One region of the Paenalkalicoccus suaedae genome, then DNA from elsewhere that is predicted to be linked to it. Evidence: riboswitches for the same ligand, from Rfam matches in the RefSeq annotation. Region 1 holds a riboswitch; each other region holds the start of a gene.
What was found. A riboswitch is a leader RNA that binds a small molecule or an ion and turns the genes downstream of it on or off. The one in region 1 is predicted to bind S-adenosylmethionine.
Positions count from the first base shown of each region.

Region 2: it holds a riboswitch for S-adenosylmethionine, as region 1 does, so the genes downstream of both, sfnG (dimethylsulfone monooxygenase SfnG) here and metK (methionine adenosyltransferase) in region 1, are expected to answer to the same signal.
Region 3: it holds a riboswitch for S-adenosylmethionine, as region 1 does, so the genes downstream of both, FLK61_RS02285 (sugar ABC transporter substrate-binding protein) here and metK (methionine adenosyltransferase) in region 1, are expected to answer to the same signal.

Region 1 is NZ_CP041372.2:2,707,742-2,713,010, reverse strand. Features, by position in the region: gene FLK61_RS14550 (ABC transporter permease) at 1-456, opposite strand, end outside; gene FLK61_RS14545 (ABC transporter ATP-binding protein) at 416-1,213, opposite strand; gene FLK61_RS14540 (ABC transporter substrate-binding protein) at 1,210-2,160, opposite strand; SAM riboswitch class I at 2,300-2,415, shown strand; gene metK (methionine adenosyltransferase) at 2,577-3,785, shown strand; gene FLK61_RS14530 (gamma carbonic anhydrase) at 4,560-5,069, opposite strand; gene FLK61_RS14525 (alpha/beta hydrolase) at 5,193-5,269, shown strand, end outside.
Region 2 is NZ_CP041372.2:3,811,335-3,816,603, reverse strand. Features, by position in the region: gene FLK61_RS19215 (hypothetical protein) at 1-1,649, shown strand, start outside; gene sfnG (dimethylsulfone monooxygenase SfnG) at 1,764-2,843, opposite strand; SAM riboswitch class I at 2,948-3,050, opposite strand; gene FLK61_RS19205 (RQC-minor-2 family DNA-binding protein) at 3,133-4,548, opposite strand; gene FLK61_RS19200 (S1C family serine protease) at 4,786-5,269, shown strand, end outside.
Region 3 is NZ_CP041372.2:364,749-370,017, forward strand. Features, by position in the region: gene FLK61_RS02270 (methylthioribulose 1-phosphate dehydratase) at 1-38, opposite strand, end outside; gene FLK61_RS02275 (2-hydroxy-3-keto-5-methylthiopentenyl-1-phosphate phosphatase) at 35-700, opposite strand; gene FLK61_RS02280 (2,3-diketo-5-methylthiopentyl-1-phosphate enolase) at 697-1,887, opposite strand; SAM riboswitch class I at 1,981-2,097, opposite strand; SAM riboswitch class I at 2,736-2,873, shown strand; gene FLK61_RS02285 (sugar ABC transporter substrate-binding protein) at 2,966-4,084, shown strand; gene FLK61_RS02290 (sugar ABC transporter ATP-binding protein) at 4,109-5,269, shown strand, end outside.

The DNA of each region.
Region 1 (5,269 bases):
TGCTTGGAACACCACCATTGTCGTGATAATGATGGATATTAATGCACCCATGGCAATAATAGCGGCGAAACTTGGACCAAACGCAACGATGACAATAGGACCTAGTGCTACTTTGGGCATGGAGTTTAACACGACTAAAAAAGGGTCGGAAACCCTTGCAATAAAGGTATTGCTCCATAAAATAGTCGCGATTATTATCCCTCCAACAGTTCCTAGTAAGAACCCTGCAATTGTTTCTAAAACGGTAACGGAGATATGGACAAAAATGCTAGTACCTTGTTGCAGGATTAATTGGATCACGCGAGACGGAGAGCTAAATAGTAATGGGTCTATGAAAGCTGTGTGAGCAGCTATTTCCCAGGAAATAAAGAAGGCAAGTAAAAGACTAAGCTGAGTAAGTCGTACACGTCTTCGGCTACGAGCGAGCTTCTTTTGATATGCTTGAAGTATTGTCATCCTGCATCATCTCCTTCCACACAACGGTGAAAAGAGAATGAGCATCGGGATGAAGACGTGCCTCAAGAGGAGGAAGCGATCGTAAACTCTCAGGGACGTCAAAGATTTTTTGAATCGTACCTGGGCGCCTTGATAAAAGAATAATGCGATCACTCATAGCGAGCGCTTCTAGAATATCATGCGTCACTAGAAGCGTTGTTTTTTTGTGTTGCTTTACAATACTGGCGACAGTTTGCTCTAACTGAAGCTTTGTTTGATGATCGATGGCAGAGAAGGGCTCATCTAGTAATAGAAGAGATGGATTCGATGTAAGCATTCGTATTAAAGCAACCCGTTGCTTCATGCCGCCAGATAAATTGTCTGGATAGACATCTTTTTTGTCACTTAAATACACGTCTTGTAACAAATTTTCTGCAAAAACCACATGCTTTTCATCCTGCATATGTTGCAAGGTTAATCCAAGCATTATATTTTCCCAAACAGTGAGCCATGGAAACAGGTAGTCTTGTTGGAGCATGTATCCGACTTCCTTGGAAGGACCGGTTATTGGTTTTCCGTAAAGTGAAATGGACCCCGCTGTAGCTTGGGTCATCCCTGCGATTAGAGATAGAAGCGTCGATTTTCCGCAACCGCTAGGCCCGATAAGGGACACAAACTCTTCTGCCTGAATAGTTGCTGTAATGTTTGCTAATGCTTTTGTTTCTGATGTAGGGGATAAGAACGATTTACTTACTTGCTGCAGTTCTAAGAGCGTCATTTTACATCAACTGGTTTCACTAACGTGTCAAAGTCGACACGTGCTGGTAACTCGTTAGCTTCCTCCATAATGTCTTGGAGATGGTGCCATTCTTCTTCCTTGAGTCCTGGTTCCGTTGCATACGAGCCTTGGTCACGATATCGCACAAAGACCTCTTCGATAGTAGCGAGTGGTGTGTCTTCGAAGAATGGTTGTAGCGACTGAGCAACGGTTGCGCTATCTTGTTCGTGGACAAAGGCTTGTGCTTTCGCTAATGCTCGGTTGAAACCCTCTAAGTTTAGGCTATCAAGCTTACTCTCTTTTGCCATATAAACGGTGTAAGGTAAGAAGCCAGACTCCGTTCCAAATGAAGCAACAATCTTACCAATACCATCCTGTTCAAATTGAGTTGCTTGAGGTTCGAATAATTGAACATAGTCCCCTGTTCCAGATGCAAACGCAGCTGCAATGTTTCCAAAGTCAATATTTGAGATGAGCTCCATGTCTGTATGGGGGTCAATTCCATGCTGTTTAAGCACATATTCTCCAACCATTTGAGGCATGCCACCTCTTCGTTGACCTAAAAGTGTCTGTCCTTTTAAGGCGTCGAAGGAGAAGGGCTCATCAAGGTCGCGTTGCATAAGAAATGTTCCATCTGTTTTAGTCACTTGTGCAAAGCTTATTACAGGATCACGAGCATCTTGAGCGTATACATAGATAGATGTTTCAGCACCAACCAAGGCAACGTCAGCACCATCTGAGAGTAGTGCTGTCATCGTTGTATCGCCTCCCCACGTGGTAGTGAGATCAATCTCTATCCCTTCCTCTTCAAAAAATCCTTCACTTATTGCGACGTATTGTGGTGCATAGAAAATTGAGCGCATGACTTCGGCAACTTGAATCGTGTCTTGCCCTTTTGAACATGCAGCAAGAGGTAGTAAAAGTAGCAGTAACCAGAGTTTTTTCACGAGTATCCCTCCATTTCTAATAATGTTTTATAGCGTATGTTCGTTGTTTAAGACTGGTGAAAAAGGGAAGCGATATCATAGGTAGATAAGAACTGTTGACAGGTCGTCGATTTTTGGGTATCATTCATCAAAGCGGATACTCTTATCCCGAGTTGGCGGAGGGACAGGCCCTAGGAAGCCCAGCAACCATCACTTCTTTTGACAAAGTGAAACGGTGCTAACCTGCAAGGCGCAATGCGTCTTGACCGATAAGAGGTGAAAGGCGAACGAGTAAACCCCTTTTCCTCAAGCGGAAAAGGGGTTTTTATGTTTATAAAAATTCTTTTATACTCGGATAATCACGCATTTCAGGGAACAGAGTACCGTAAAACAATGCCTTATTAACACGATAAGGTTATCCCTAGGAGGTTACAAGTATGGCAAAAACGCGTTTATTCACATCAGAATCAGTAACAGAGGGTCATCCGGATAAGATTTGTGATCAGATCTCGGATTCCATTTTAGATGAAATCTTAAAGCAAGATCCAAATGCTCGCGTAGCATGCGAAACATCTGTTAATACAGGACTTGTTTTAGTAGCAGGGGAAATTAGTACTTCTGCCTATGTAGATATTCAAAAGACAGTTCGTAAAACCATTAAGGATATTGGCTATATTCGTGCGAAGTACGGATTCGACTATGAAACAAGTGCTGTACTCGTTTCAATCGATGAGCAGTCTGCTGACATTGCACAAGGTGTTGATAAGGCTCTTGAAGCTCGTGAAGGTCAGATGACTGATGACGAAATCGAAGCAATCGGTGCTGGTGACCAAGGTCTTATGTTTGGTTATGCAGATAACCAGACAGAAGAGCTAATGCCTTTACCAATCTCTTTATCTCATAAGCTTGCTCGCCGTTTAGCGGAAGTGCGCAAGCAAGAAGTAGTTGATTACCTTCGCCCAGACGGAAAGGTACAGGTAACAGTCGAATACGGTGAAGATCATCAGCCACAGCGAATTGATGCTATCGTTATTTCTACACAGCACGCGGAAGAGACAACGCTTGAAACAATCAAAGCAGACATGAAGAAGCACGTTATTGAACCAATCGTTCCAGCGGAGCTACTTGACGAAAATACAAAGTATTTCATCAACCCTACAGGACGTTTTGTAATCGGTGGTCCTCAAGGAGATGCTGGTCTTACAGGACGTAAAATCATCGTAGATACGTATGGTGGATATGCTCGTCACGGTGGTGGAGCATTCTCTGGTAAGGATGCGACAAAGGTAGACCGTTCTGGAGCATACGCTGCGCGCTATGTAGCGAAAAACATCGTTGCAGCTGGTCTTGCTGACCGTTGTGAGGTACAAGTAGCTTATGCTATTGGTGTAGCACAGCCTGTATCTATTGCTGTAGACACGTTTGGTACTGGTAAAGTATCAGAAGATGTACTTGTTCAGGTTGTTCGCAATAACTTCGACTTACGTCCAGCAGGAATTATTAAAATGCTAGACCTACGTCGTCCAATTTATAAGCAAACAGCTGCTTACGGTCACTTTGGTCGTACGGATATCGATCTTCCTTGGGAGCAAACAGATAAAGCAACTACTCTTAAAGAAGAAGCGCTTGAGCTTGCAAGCAAATAATAGAAAAAATAGGAGAGGCTAAGACGCTTATTGTAGCGTTTTGGCTTCTTTTTTTGTAGTGCGAGTTCAAGAGCAAGTTCAAGAACAAGTTCAAGAGCAAGTTCAAGTGCGGGCACCTTCGGCGCCGCTGCGCGTCGGGCGCTACATACCTGTGTGGCTAACTCAACTATTTCGATCGGCCAAACCAATGGCCGATCGAAAGGATTTTCGTTGCGCGATAGGGCTACACGGGTATTACGCACCCGCCGCTTCGGGGCTTCTGCGGTTACGGAGAATATGGAGCTTAGCGACCTTCTATTTTGAGAAATCGATTTGCTATAGAAGTAGTACGTAAACTACGAGAAGTAAGGTGGAAGTTGCTAGAAGGAATGCGGAACGCTCTGGGAACAGCACGAAATTTGGTTCAAGTAAGGTGTAAAAAGAAATAATGCATAACTTATGAGAAGTAAGACGGAAGTTGCCAAAGATCACGCGGAACGAGCTTGGAACTTGAAGTCCATAAATTCGGAATGGGGAACATAAAATTGAAATGCGGAACATAAAGTCAGAAGAAGGAACATAAATGAGAAGAAAGCTTACACAAAGTCCATAACTTTGAAATGCGGCACATAAAAATAAAGTAGGGAACATAAAGTCAAAATGCGGCACATAAATCCAGAATACGGAACATAAAACCAAAATAAGAAATATAAAATCAAAAAATAAGCGAATCAAACAAAAAAAGAGCCGCTCTTTCCTAGTTGGCTCTTCATTCACATTTAAATTTACTATTCATTATTTAAGAGACTTATAGTATTGGCCTTTATCCACATAGCTTTTGCGGATTCGGTCCATGTCAGCGAGGTCTTCTTCCGTAAGCTTACGTACAACTTTAGCTGGGCGACCAAGTGCTAACACATTTGGTGGAATGACTTTGCCAGGTGGTACGAGGCTTCCGGCTCCGATAAAAGCTCCTTCTCCGATAGTTGCTCCGTCTAAAATGATCGATCCCATTCCAATCAACGCATTCTTTTCAATCGTACAGCTATGTAACAGGCATTGGTGTCCAACTGTGACGCCTTTTTTAATGTGCAAAGGTACATTTGGACTTTGGTGCAGCGTGCTATTATCTTGGATATTTGCCTCTTCTTCAATAATCGTTGTGGCGACATCGCCTCGAATGACAGTGTTAAACCAGACGCTTGCTCGCGCATGGATCGTGACGTCACCGGTTATGACGACATTGTCCGCTACGTAGGCCGTTTCATCGATGTACGGATGTTTTCCCTTATATTCATACGATATCATGCTATCAACTCCTTCTTACTCAAAAGTCTACATGGTTTGTTTGGAAAAAACTAGTTCGAGATTCTTGACTATTTGTTTTTGGAAGGGGAAGATAAAAGAAATAGCAGGAGGTGGTTTGTCGTGTTTAGATTTGAAACTACAGATAAAAAACCAAAAGGAGTATTTGTCGTGGTGCACGGAGCAGGCGAATACCATGC
Region 2 (5,269 bases), 1.1 Mb from region 1:
CATCTGGTACGTATCAAGCGGATATATCGGAATACGTAGCAGGCTGGATTATTGGAATTGAGTGGTATCCATTTATGGTGGATAACACGAATCAGGAACACGCAGGTATGGGAGATTACGACGGTAACTTTGTCTATACGGAGAATGCCGAGCCGTTTGAATATTGGCTTGCTGAGCAAATGGACTTTATTGCATCCTTCGAACATGATAACTATGGATGGGTTCGCCCACTAAGCTTTACAAACTGGGTGACGACGGATATTTTAGATCATCCATCGGAGCCGAATGAACAAGAAGATATGGCGAGTGTGGACCCTAACGTGATTCATGTAAAAGGTGACTATGAGCTGACTAATCAGTTTGCCTCGTATCACGTTTATCCGTACTATCCGGACTTCTTTAACTTCGAAGAGGAGTATTTGGAGTTTATTGATCACCGTGGAGAACCAAATAGCTATGCTGGCTATCTGCGTGACCTACATGAAGTGCACGATATGCCAGTTTTAGTAGCCGAGTTTGGCATTCCGGCGTCTAGAGGACGTACGCACGAAAACCCTCAAGGGAAGCATCAAGGCTTTATTTCAGAAGAAGAGCAAGGAGAGTTAGTTGCCAACCTGTATGAAGATATCATTGCAGAAGGAATGCTTGGTGGAATGGTATTCTCTTGGCAGGATGAATGGTTTAAACGTACGTGGAACACGATGGACTATGATAATCCAGACAGACGCCCGTTTTGGTCGAATACACAAACGAATGAGCAACGCTTTGGTCTTTTAGCCTTTGATCGAGATAAGGTCATTGTAAATGGTGAGGACGAGGAGTGGCCTGAAGCAACGCAAATCGCTACTGGTGATAACACGTTAAACTCGCTTGAACTAGATTATGACGAAACCTTCCTATATGCACGTATTAATAGAGATGAACTTGCTGACGGTGACGCGTATCTTTTATTCGATACAGTCCCAGATCAGGGGAATACGACATCAACTGACTTCCCAAATCTCGACTTTGATCGAGGCGTGGAATTTATTGCTCAAATTAGTCAGGATGAGCAGGAATCGCGCATCTGGGTGGATCAATATTATGATTATCTAGCTTTCCTATACGAAGATCAATTGGATTTGATCGAAATTTATGGGGAGACTCCGGATAGTAACTCTGGAAACTTTGAGACGATTGATTATGTACTAAATCGAGAGCTCTTAATTCCAAGTACACAGGAGTTAATACCGTTCGATACGTATGAAACGGGTAAGCTCCGACGCGGTAATGCCGATCCTGAATCAGAAGACTATGATTCGCTCGCTGACTATCAAATTAGTGAAGACAATGGGATCATCGAAATTCGAATTCCTTGGCTCTTACTACACTTTACCGACCCGAGTCAGCGCGAGGTGCTAGGTGACTTCTTCGGTGAAGGAGAGCAGGTGATGCGTGATGTTGACGAGATTCACGTAGCTGTCATGCAGGCGGATGCGAATGGCGAGATTGTCGATACGCTGCCACAAGCTAGCGGCAATACGATTTCCTTCGAGCCTTACACGTGGGAAACATGGGACTTGCCTCAGTACGAACCGAGATTAAAGAAATCCTACGACATCATTCGCGAAGCGTTTTCTCAAGAGAACGATGAATTAATAGGTAATTAGAAAGTAAATAGAAGAGAGCGGGATGCCATTATGTTGGCATCCCGCTCTCTTTATTTTATCCACTTTGTCTATCGGGGGAGATGGGACAAAGAAGAAGATACCCTACTATGCTTCTTACACGCGCGCTAACACTTGCTCTTTTTGTTTGACGAGCGGGATTACCTCCTCGCCAAAGCGTTGCAGGTCCGTTTCATAGTGGAAGTGCCCTGTGAGTACTAAATCAACGCCAATTGCTTTTAACTCTAGGATACGCTCCGATACTTCCTCGGCAGTACCAATAAGTCCAGTTTTAAAGCCATCATTATACTGGACTAGGTCTTCATAGGACGAGTTTGCCCACATTCCTTGACCGTCAGAAGCAGATTGACCAGCGTGCTTAACAGCTTCTCGGAAGCCTTTCACAGCCTCGTCATCCGCGTTTGCGACGATATCGCGCAGAAGCCCAACCGCCTCCTCTTTTGTATCTCTCACGATGGCAAAGCCATTTACGGCAAACTTTATTTTATCCTCACGTCCATACTTTTTCGCTCTTGCACGTACGTCCTCGATCTGTTCTTTAAAGCCTTCAAGTGTATTTCCATTCATAAAGTACCAGTCGGAATGCTCGGCCGCCATTTCGCGAGCTGCACTTGAATTACCACCTTGGAATACAGGAGGCTGACCATTTACTGGTTTTGGCTTTAACGGAGCCTGATTGATTCGATAGAAGTCACCTTGGAACGTTGCTTCTTCCTTTGTCCAGAGCTCACGTAATACTTGAATAAATTCAGAAGAGCGACGGTAGCGTTCATCATGATCAAGCCAGTGCTCCCCGTAACCGATAAACTCCTGTTTAAACCATCCACTAACAACGTTTAATGCGGCACGCCCATTGCTAATATTATCAAGTGTTGCGACCATCTTCGCGTATACACCAGGATGCCAAAGACCCGGATGGACAGCTGCAATAAGGTTAATCTTACTTGTTACGCTTGCTAAAGCAGAGGCAAGGGTGATGGCTTCTAACTGATTCTCCGCTCCATAGCTTGCAAACCAACGCGTTTGGAACAGTGCATAATCATAATTAACCTCTTCAGCTAGCTGTATGTAGCGCTTATTTGACTCAACATCCCACCCTGTTTGCTGAGGGAGCTTTGACACGACTAATCCACCACTAACATTAGGAACCCAATACGCAAATTGTACATTCGACATTTCTATTCCTCCTTGTTTATGCATCCTCTTATCACGATAAAAAGCCCTCTTTAAGGTGAAGAAAAGAGGGCTTGAAGTCACATCAACATGTGGCTATCCGTCTAATCTCATCTTCGGATCTATTATAGATCCTCTGAACTTGGCACCGTGCAATAGCCGGTTGCCGAGGCTTCGTAGGGTCAGTCCCTCCACCTCTCGTGATAAGAAAATGATTAAGTTAGGCTTTATTCTAGCAGGTCTACTAAAAAGGTCAAGAAGTTTTTAGAATTATTTGAACGAACAGATAATTTTACATGATTGATTGAACAAGCTTCGTTATATATTTTTCAGGCCAGTCATGAAGTCGTCCAAATAAGGCTGACTGATGAAGTCCTAACGTTCGAATTTTGTTTGACGGGTTTCCTTTTAACGCTTGTACGAGCTGATAAGACGAAATCTCCATAGGCTCCATGCTAACAAGCTGTTGAATCGATTCTACTTCCACTCGCGTAATAGAGAAGCCTTTTCGGCTAAATAAAATATCATCCGGCTTTGGTCTGTTCGCTTCGACGCTTTTGCGTAGAGTATCCTCGACTTGCTCTAGCTCCTCTAAAAGCGTGCGCTCGTCCAGTGTCAGCCAGGTCGACACCTTTTTAAGCACCGCTACATCTGGTAAATAGACGTGTTGCAGGCTCACAAGCGTAGGTTCAATTTCCTCATTGGGCAATCGAATGCTATCAATCGCTTGGTATGCAACAACTGCCGGATGATCGCTGTTTGTGTTTGCCTCCTGCTGGAGTGTTAAGATCGTGACCAGCTTCTCTTCGTATGGCTTAAGGAAATCGTGTAATTCTCTGAGCTCCCGAAGTGCGGTTATCACTTTGGGACTTTGTTCCGCGATCGTATTGAACTGACGTTCAATGGTGGCAATACGTTTGATTGCCTGTGGCATATCAACTTCAAAAGGCAGATAGACCCGATTTTCGTCCAAATCATACGTAATCCCATAGTCACACTCGTAGCATGTGCAGACTAGAGTCTCGTTGTCAGTTGCGAGCTCCTTGTCATGCTCGCACATCGTGTACCGCCACTCGGGTGTGATATGTCGATACGGGCGCATCACGACGCCAACGCGGTGGCGCCAGTACGAGATGTCCTCTGGATAATTAAGAACACCAAGTAAAGAAGATTTATTTAACGCTTCAACAGCGTGTACAATTGGTCGTTTTGCTTGAGCAAGCTGGATAAACGGATGCTGATCAAATGCTTCACGCATTTGTTCAAGCCATGTCTCGCGAGACTGCTTGCTGAGCTTTGCGCAAAAGATAAAGTCTTTTACGACGCTTTTTACGTGTGATGCAAGCTGGATAGCCGATAGTTTGGCATATTCCTTTGGATAAAACGAGTCCTGCACAATAGGGATCGGCGCAGACATTTCCTCCCATAAAAATTGCTCTGGGCGGACAAGAGTTGGGAACGCCTCATCGTTACCGAGTACTGGCACAGGAAGTCTTAGTTCATCCGTTTTAAGAAAAGACGTCAAGAGCTCGATTTCATCAGCTGTTAATTCATTAAATGCTTGAGTGGCAGCATGCTGTAAACGAGTCACATTTGCTTGATCCTCCTTCGATCCAATTGATCGAAAGCCATGTCGCTTCGCTCCTACTGGCACAAAAACAAGTGATGGGTAAGCTTCAATAATGTAGCCAAGCTGATACGTAGTCATGTACAACAGCTCCTTCAACGGGTGATACCTTTATTATACTTCTGATAGGGGGGATTAGACAAAGAAGACGACGAGGAGAAGCTTCTGCCTTGGGTTTCATCAGAGCAGATTGCAAAGCTTAAACACTTTACTCCAACCACCTCCAAAACATTTCTCTTATCAGCAAAAAAACAGGTTCAAGATTGTAAATAAAGAGGTATGATAGTCTTAGGTATATACAACAGAAGGAGGGAATATATGTATTGTTCGACGTGCGGAAATCAGATGCAAAGGCGAGGCAAATACTGTTCATCCTGTGGGAATAGAAGAAAGCGCTCATTTTTAGTTACGTTTGTTGTACTAATGTTCTTAGCTGTTAACGGTACGTTAGCTTATGTAGTACTAGATCCATTAGCATATTTTTTGCCAGATCAACAGGAGCAGACAGAAGCTACTTCATCGCCTGAAGAGAGAGTTGCCCTTGTGTCGGACACGGAAGAACAATTAAACATAAAGCAACCGCAGGCTATCCGTAACATCGTAAGCCCTGACGAAGAAAGCGAGAGCGCGCGTAATCTTACCAAGATTATTGCAGACGCACAGCAACACGTGTATACGATCTACACACCAGCCGGACAAGGGTCAGGCTTTTTGTATAACGGGGGTGGTGTCGTAGTCACAAACGCCCACGTGGTGGAAGGATTTACAGATGTGACTCTAACAACTTTGGCAGGCACAGAGC
Region 3 (5,269 bases), 1.6 Mb from region 1:
TCATCCCATCTTTGTGAAACATCAACAGCTGTTGTCATGACGTCACTCCTAACGTATTTAGTGCGTGAATAACCGTGCGAAAGTCAGCAAAACGTGTATAGGGTAGCCGAAGCTCCTTACATTTTTCTTCTAAAAAATCTCCGCATACAAAGACGTGATCCGCGAGCTTTGCCGCTTCAAGGTCCGTAATCGAATCTCCAATAACAATGCGGTAATAGTCGTTCTTTGGGTACGTGCGTAAGATAGACGGTTTGCAACAACCACAGTCGTTATCACACTGATCGTCGCAGGCGTGCGGCCACGTAATACGGATGGTATCTCCACTAAAATCGCTACCGTTACAGTAGATGTTGCCGTTCAACTCGTACGATTCAAGCATTGGCTGGACGAAAAAATCAATACCACCACTGACAATATGGAGCGGAATGTCTTCCTTGTTCGTGTGTGCCACGAAGTCTGCAAAGCCGTCTCGAATAGTTGATTGTTGAACAAACGAGATGATCTCCTGCTTTTTAGACGTATCAAGTAAATCAAACATACGACCAACGCCCTCTTTTATGGAGACACGCTGCGCTAAAATATCGTCCTTGATCGGCTCCCATTTTGGTGGAGCAAACTCCTTCATGATGGCAATAATGTTGTCCTTTGTTGTAATCGTGCCATCAAAGTCGCAAAAGATAATCGGTGTGCGTTCCGTCATAGTGGATGCCCCCACAGCTTAATGGCAGCTGCGAGCTCTGCCTTTTGAAGGGCTGCATCCTCAAGTGATGTATCATCTAACACCGCGTCGACCGCTTGGCGGAAGGCTGTTGCACCTGCGGCTGATCCGTCTGGGTGTCCGTGAATCCCACCGCCTGCGTTAATAACGGAAATTTCACCGAAGTCTCGGACTAGGTGAGGTACAAGTCCAGGATGGATGCCGGCTGACGGTACTGGATATGCGGCACGGTGGACGGTCGGTTCTGTTAGTGCGAGCGCGATCGCATCTGTTTCCTCCTTAGGCAGTGCGACGCTCCCATACGGTGATGGGAATAAGACGAGATCGGCGCCTGCGATGCGCAGGAGCTTGCCTAGTAGGACGCTGTTGGCGATGCCGTAGTCCGGCGACGCCGTGAGCGCTCCGGATACGGCTGGGTGCGCCATGATCGGAACGTTGATCTCAGGATCCTCGGCGAGTGCCTGAAGCGTATCCAGTCCATAAGCGAATACGTTAAACAGGAGGGCGGATGCGCCAAGCTTCACTGCCTTACGCGCTTTGTCTCGTAGCTCAAAGGTGCGTCCGCTCAGGTTAACGGCGTAAAGGACGCGTCGTCCCGTTTCTTGTTCGACTTTATCTAAGATGTGCTTCCCGCGTTTTACTCGTTCTTCGAAAGGCGTGAGGGGGTTATCAAATAGAATTTCATCGTCTTTTACTAAGTCCACGCCACCACGAGCCTGGGCGTCTAGTTGCGTTTCGAATTCATCAAGTCCTTTGCCGATCATGCCTTTAAAAATACTCATGACGAGCGGGCGATCGTGCACGCCGATCAGCTCGCGTATGCCATCAACGCCAAACTGTGGGCCTGGGAACTGCTTTGCTAGTGCGTCGTCAAAGGCAATGTCAACAAGCTTGATTTCTCCGTCTAGCGATAGTTTCCCAAAAATCGTTGTTAAAATCGCTGGGATGTCAGGCGTGAAATTGACCGCCGGATAGCGAATCGTGATGGTCGCTTTTGGCGTGCCGTCGTTTGTCGCGATCACCTCGCCCTTGTGTTTTTTGAGCTGCGCCTGCTCGAGCGCCGGCAAATCCGTCCACGATCCAACTGTGAGCCCGAGCGCGATGCCCTCCGCTTTTTTATGTAAGTCAAGCCCGCCTGGTACGAGATACGTTGCTGTCACAAAGCTCATGTCACATGCCCCACTTTCTTTTTGAGAAAATAAAAAACGTCCACTTCGCAAATGGAAGAGGACGTGTCGGTTTGTACTGACAGGTATCATGTCCTCTTATCTGCCACGCATCCTGCGCGAGAGAATTAGCACCTTGAATCAGTCAACGTCTGACCGAAACAGGTTGCCGGGTATCATAGGGATCGTCCCTCCACCTGCTCTACATAAGAGTTTGAAATTATTATGCAATTTTGAATCGTTGAAACAGATTATGACAGGGAAAGGAGGAGCTGTCAAATAGTTTTTTCAGATTGGGGAGGAGAGGGGACGTAGAGCCACGTTTAGTGGTTTCAGCTTTAGGTAGGCAGCTGCGTGTTTGGTAAGTCCGTATTTTTGGCATTCTGTGTTTGGTATCTTCGTTTTTGTGTTTGGTAACTCGCCGTTTTTGCGATTCCGTGTTTGGTAACTCCTATTTTGTGTTTGGTTTCTAAAATGATGTCTTCACTTCATAGACATTCCACCACTCAAGGACCTTACATTGCCCAACTGCCACTTTACGAAGACCCCACGAGGCGGGAGCACAGGGCAACTGGCGGTTTTGCACGCACTTATGGTAAGTGTGTTCATCTTCTCAGTGAATTTTGGCAAAGTGTGTTTATGTTCTCCAATAATGTGTTCAGCTTCTCCTCAAAATCAGCAATGTGCGTTCACGTTCTCCTAAAATGCGTCCAACTTCACTTCTACAATATGGAAAGTCATCCCCAACCAATTGACAAACTCTCCTTCAAATTTTCTTGCATTCAAGGTATTGACAAATGATCTACTCAGGATTTATGATTACTCCCAACGCAACACACAAAAAAATATTGCTCTTATCGAGAGTTGGCTGAGGGATTTGGCCCTATGACGCCCGGCAACCGGCCTTCCGCACATTTGCGGAAACCTCCTAGAAGGTGTGAGGTACGGTGCTACATCCAACAGGCTTATTTAAGTCTGAGAGATAAGAGACGGACCATGCATGCTTCCGCCTCTTTCTTATACAAGAAGGAGGCTTTTTTACGTGGACGTTCTCGGGGGAGCAGATGGAGGAGAAGAAAATATGTCAGCGAAAAACAAATGGTTACTAACGTCAGGATTAGCACTAGCCGCTCTACTAGCAGGGTGTGGGGAAAATGAACCAGCAACAGACGCTCAGGAAGGCGCAACGTCAAACGAGGCTTCGCTCGAAGGAGTGCCAGACCGATTCGCATCAGACGAAGACGTCACTGTCCGCGTGATTCGAAAGATTGGTGGGGATGATCACACCGCACAGTTTTTAGCGGGTGTACAGGAAGAAGGAGAGTCGCTTGGCTTTGATGTCGACGTATTTACCGCAAACGGGGATACAGCACGATTTCACGATGCAATCGATCAGGCAATTACAAGTCAGGTCGACGGCTTAATTCTTTCTCACGGAGACGATGCAGCAACGGTGGAGGCGGTTGAGCGAGCGCGAGAAGCAGGCATTGAGGTCGTCACGTTTGACTCGATCCCGGATCTTGCTGAAATCGATGGCGTCACACTGACATCACAGGACGATGAGGCGTTGGCGCAGCTGGCACTCGATCAGCTTGTTGAGGACTTTGACGGGGAAGCAAGCATTGCCTACCTATGGGTCGACGGCTTCCCGCCGATGGTGCGACGTAACGCTGTTTATGAAACTATTTTAGAAGAAAACCCAGAACTTGTTGAGGTAAGTCGCTTCGGTGTTGCAGCAGAGGACACGAGCGTGCAAACGCAAAACGCTGTAGCAGCGCTACTTAACCAATATCCAGAGGGTGAACTAGATGCGATCTTTGCGACGTGGGATGCGTTTGCGATTGGAGCCGCTCGCGCGATTGAGGAAGCGGGACGCTCCGACGTGAAGATCTATGGAATCGATGTTTCGAACGCAGACTTAGAGCTGATCCAGCAGGAAAATAGCGCGTGGGAGTATACCGCTGCGGTTGATCCAAAGCTAGTTGGAGCCGTGAATCTACGCTTACTTGCGAAAAAGCTTGCAGGAGAAGAAACGCCTGAGACGTACGATTTAGAAGCAACGCTCATCTCTCGAGAAGACTTAGCTGCATCAGACGAGCCAGTTAACATGGTGACACTTGCCGATGTTGTGGACGGCTGGGGAGAAACAGATGCGTTTCATGAAGACTGGATGACGACATTAAAAGACTATCATAAGTAATAGGGTGATGACGTGGAACTGTTGATGAAGGACATATCGCTCTCGTTTCCTGGCGTAAAGGCGTTGCAGGAGGCGACGTTTAAGGCGAAGGCAGGCGAGATACATGCATTAATCGGTGCAAATGGGGCGGGGAAGTCGACGATGATGAACGTGCTTGCCGGGGTGCATCAAAAGGACTCTGGCACGATCACGATTGCTGGTGAAAAGGTGGACACGGGCTCTCCCAAAAAGGCGCAACGCCAAGGGATTCAGCTCGTGCACCAAGAGGTCGATACGGCCTTATTCCCGGCGCTCACCGTAGCGGAAAACGTCTTATCCGGACAGCTCATTGCGCAAAAGCGATTGACTGTAGGATGGGGCTCTCTACACAAAAAGGCAAAGGAAGTACTGAGCGAGTTAAACGTCGCTATCCCAACCAAAAAGCTTGTACAGGATTTAACGCTTGCGGAGAAGCAAATGGTGCTGTTAGCGCGAGCAATTGCAACAGACTGTCGTATTCTCATTCTCGACGAGCCGACGGCGCCACTAAGTAATACAGAGACAGAAGCGCTGTTTCGCGTCGTAAAGGATCTTAAACAACGTGGTATGCTCATCATCTTCATTTCTCACCGACTCAAGGAATTACTCGATCACTGTGATGCTATTACGGTGATGCGTGACGGCAAGGATGTGCTTGAGCGCACGACCGTTGGCCTAACGACGGATGTGATCGTGGAAGCGATGCTTGGCAAAAAGCTGGAGGCGCAGTTTGCGGGCGCCTCTGCAAAGCGCCGTATCGGGCAAGAGCTACTCCGTACGCAGGATCTATCCGACGGCGGGCTTATAAAAAACGTTAGCATCACGCTCTCAGGAGGAGAGATCGTGGGTCTAGCAGGACTCGTTGGCGCAGGGAAAACGGAGCTATGTAAGGTGCTATTTGGCGCCAGCCGAGCAACCTCTGGCACGCTAACGATTCAAGGCAAGAAAGCGACACTAAACAGCCCGTATGATGCCGTTAAAAGAGGGCTTGCGCTTGTTCCAGAGGAGCGACGCAAGGAGGGCATTTTTGTAGATGAGACGGTGGCCTGTAACATCACCGCAACCAGTCTCTCAAGCTTTACGAGGCTAGCAAGCTTTTTAGCGCCAGCTCGTGAAAACAAAAAAGCAGGGGAAATCGTGCAGCAGCTCGGCATAAAAACAGCGAAT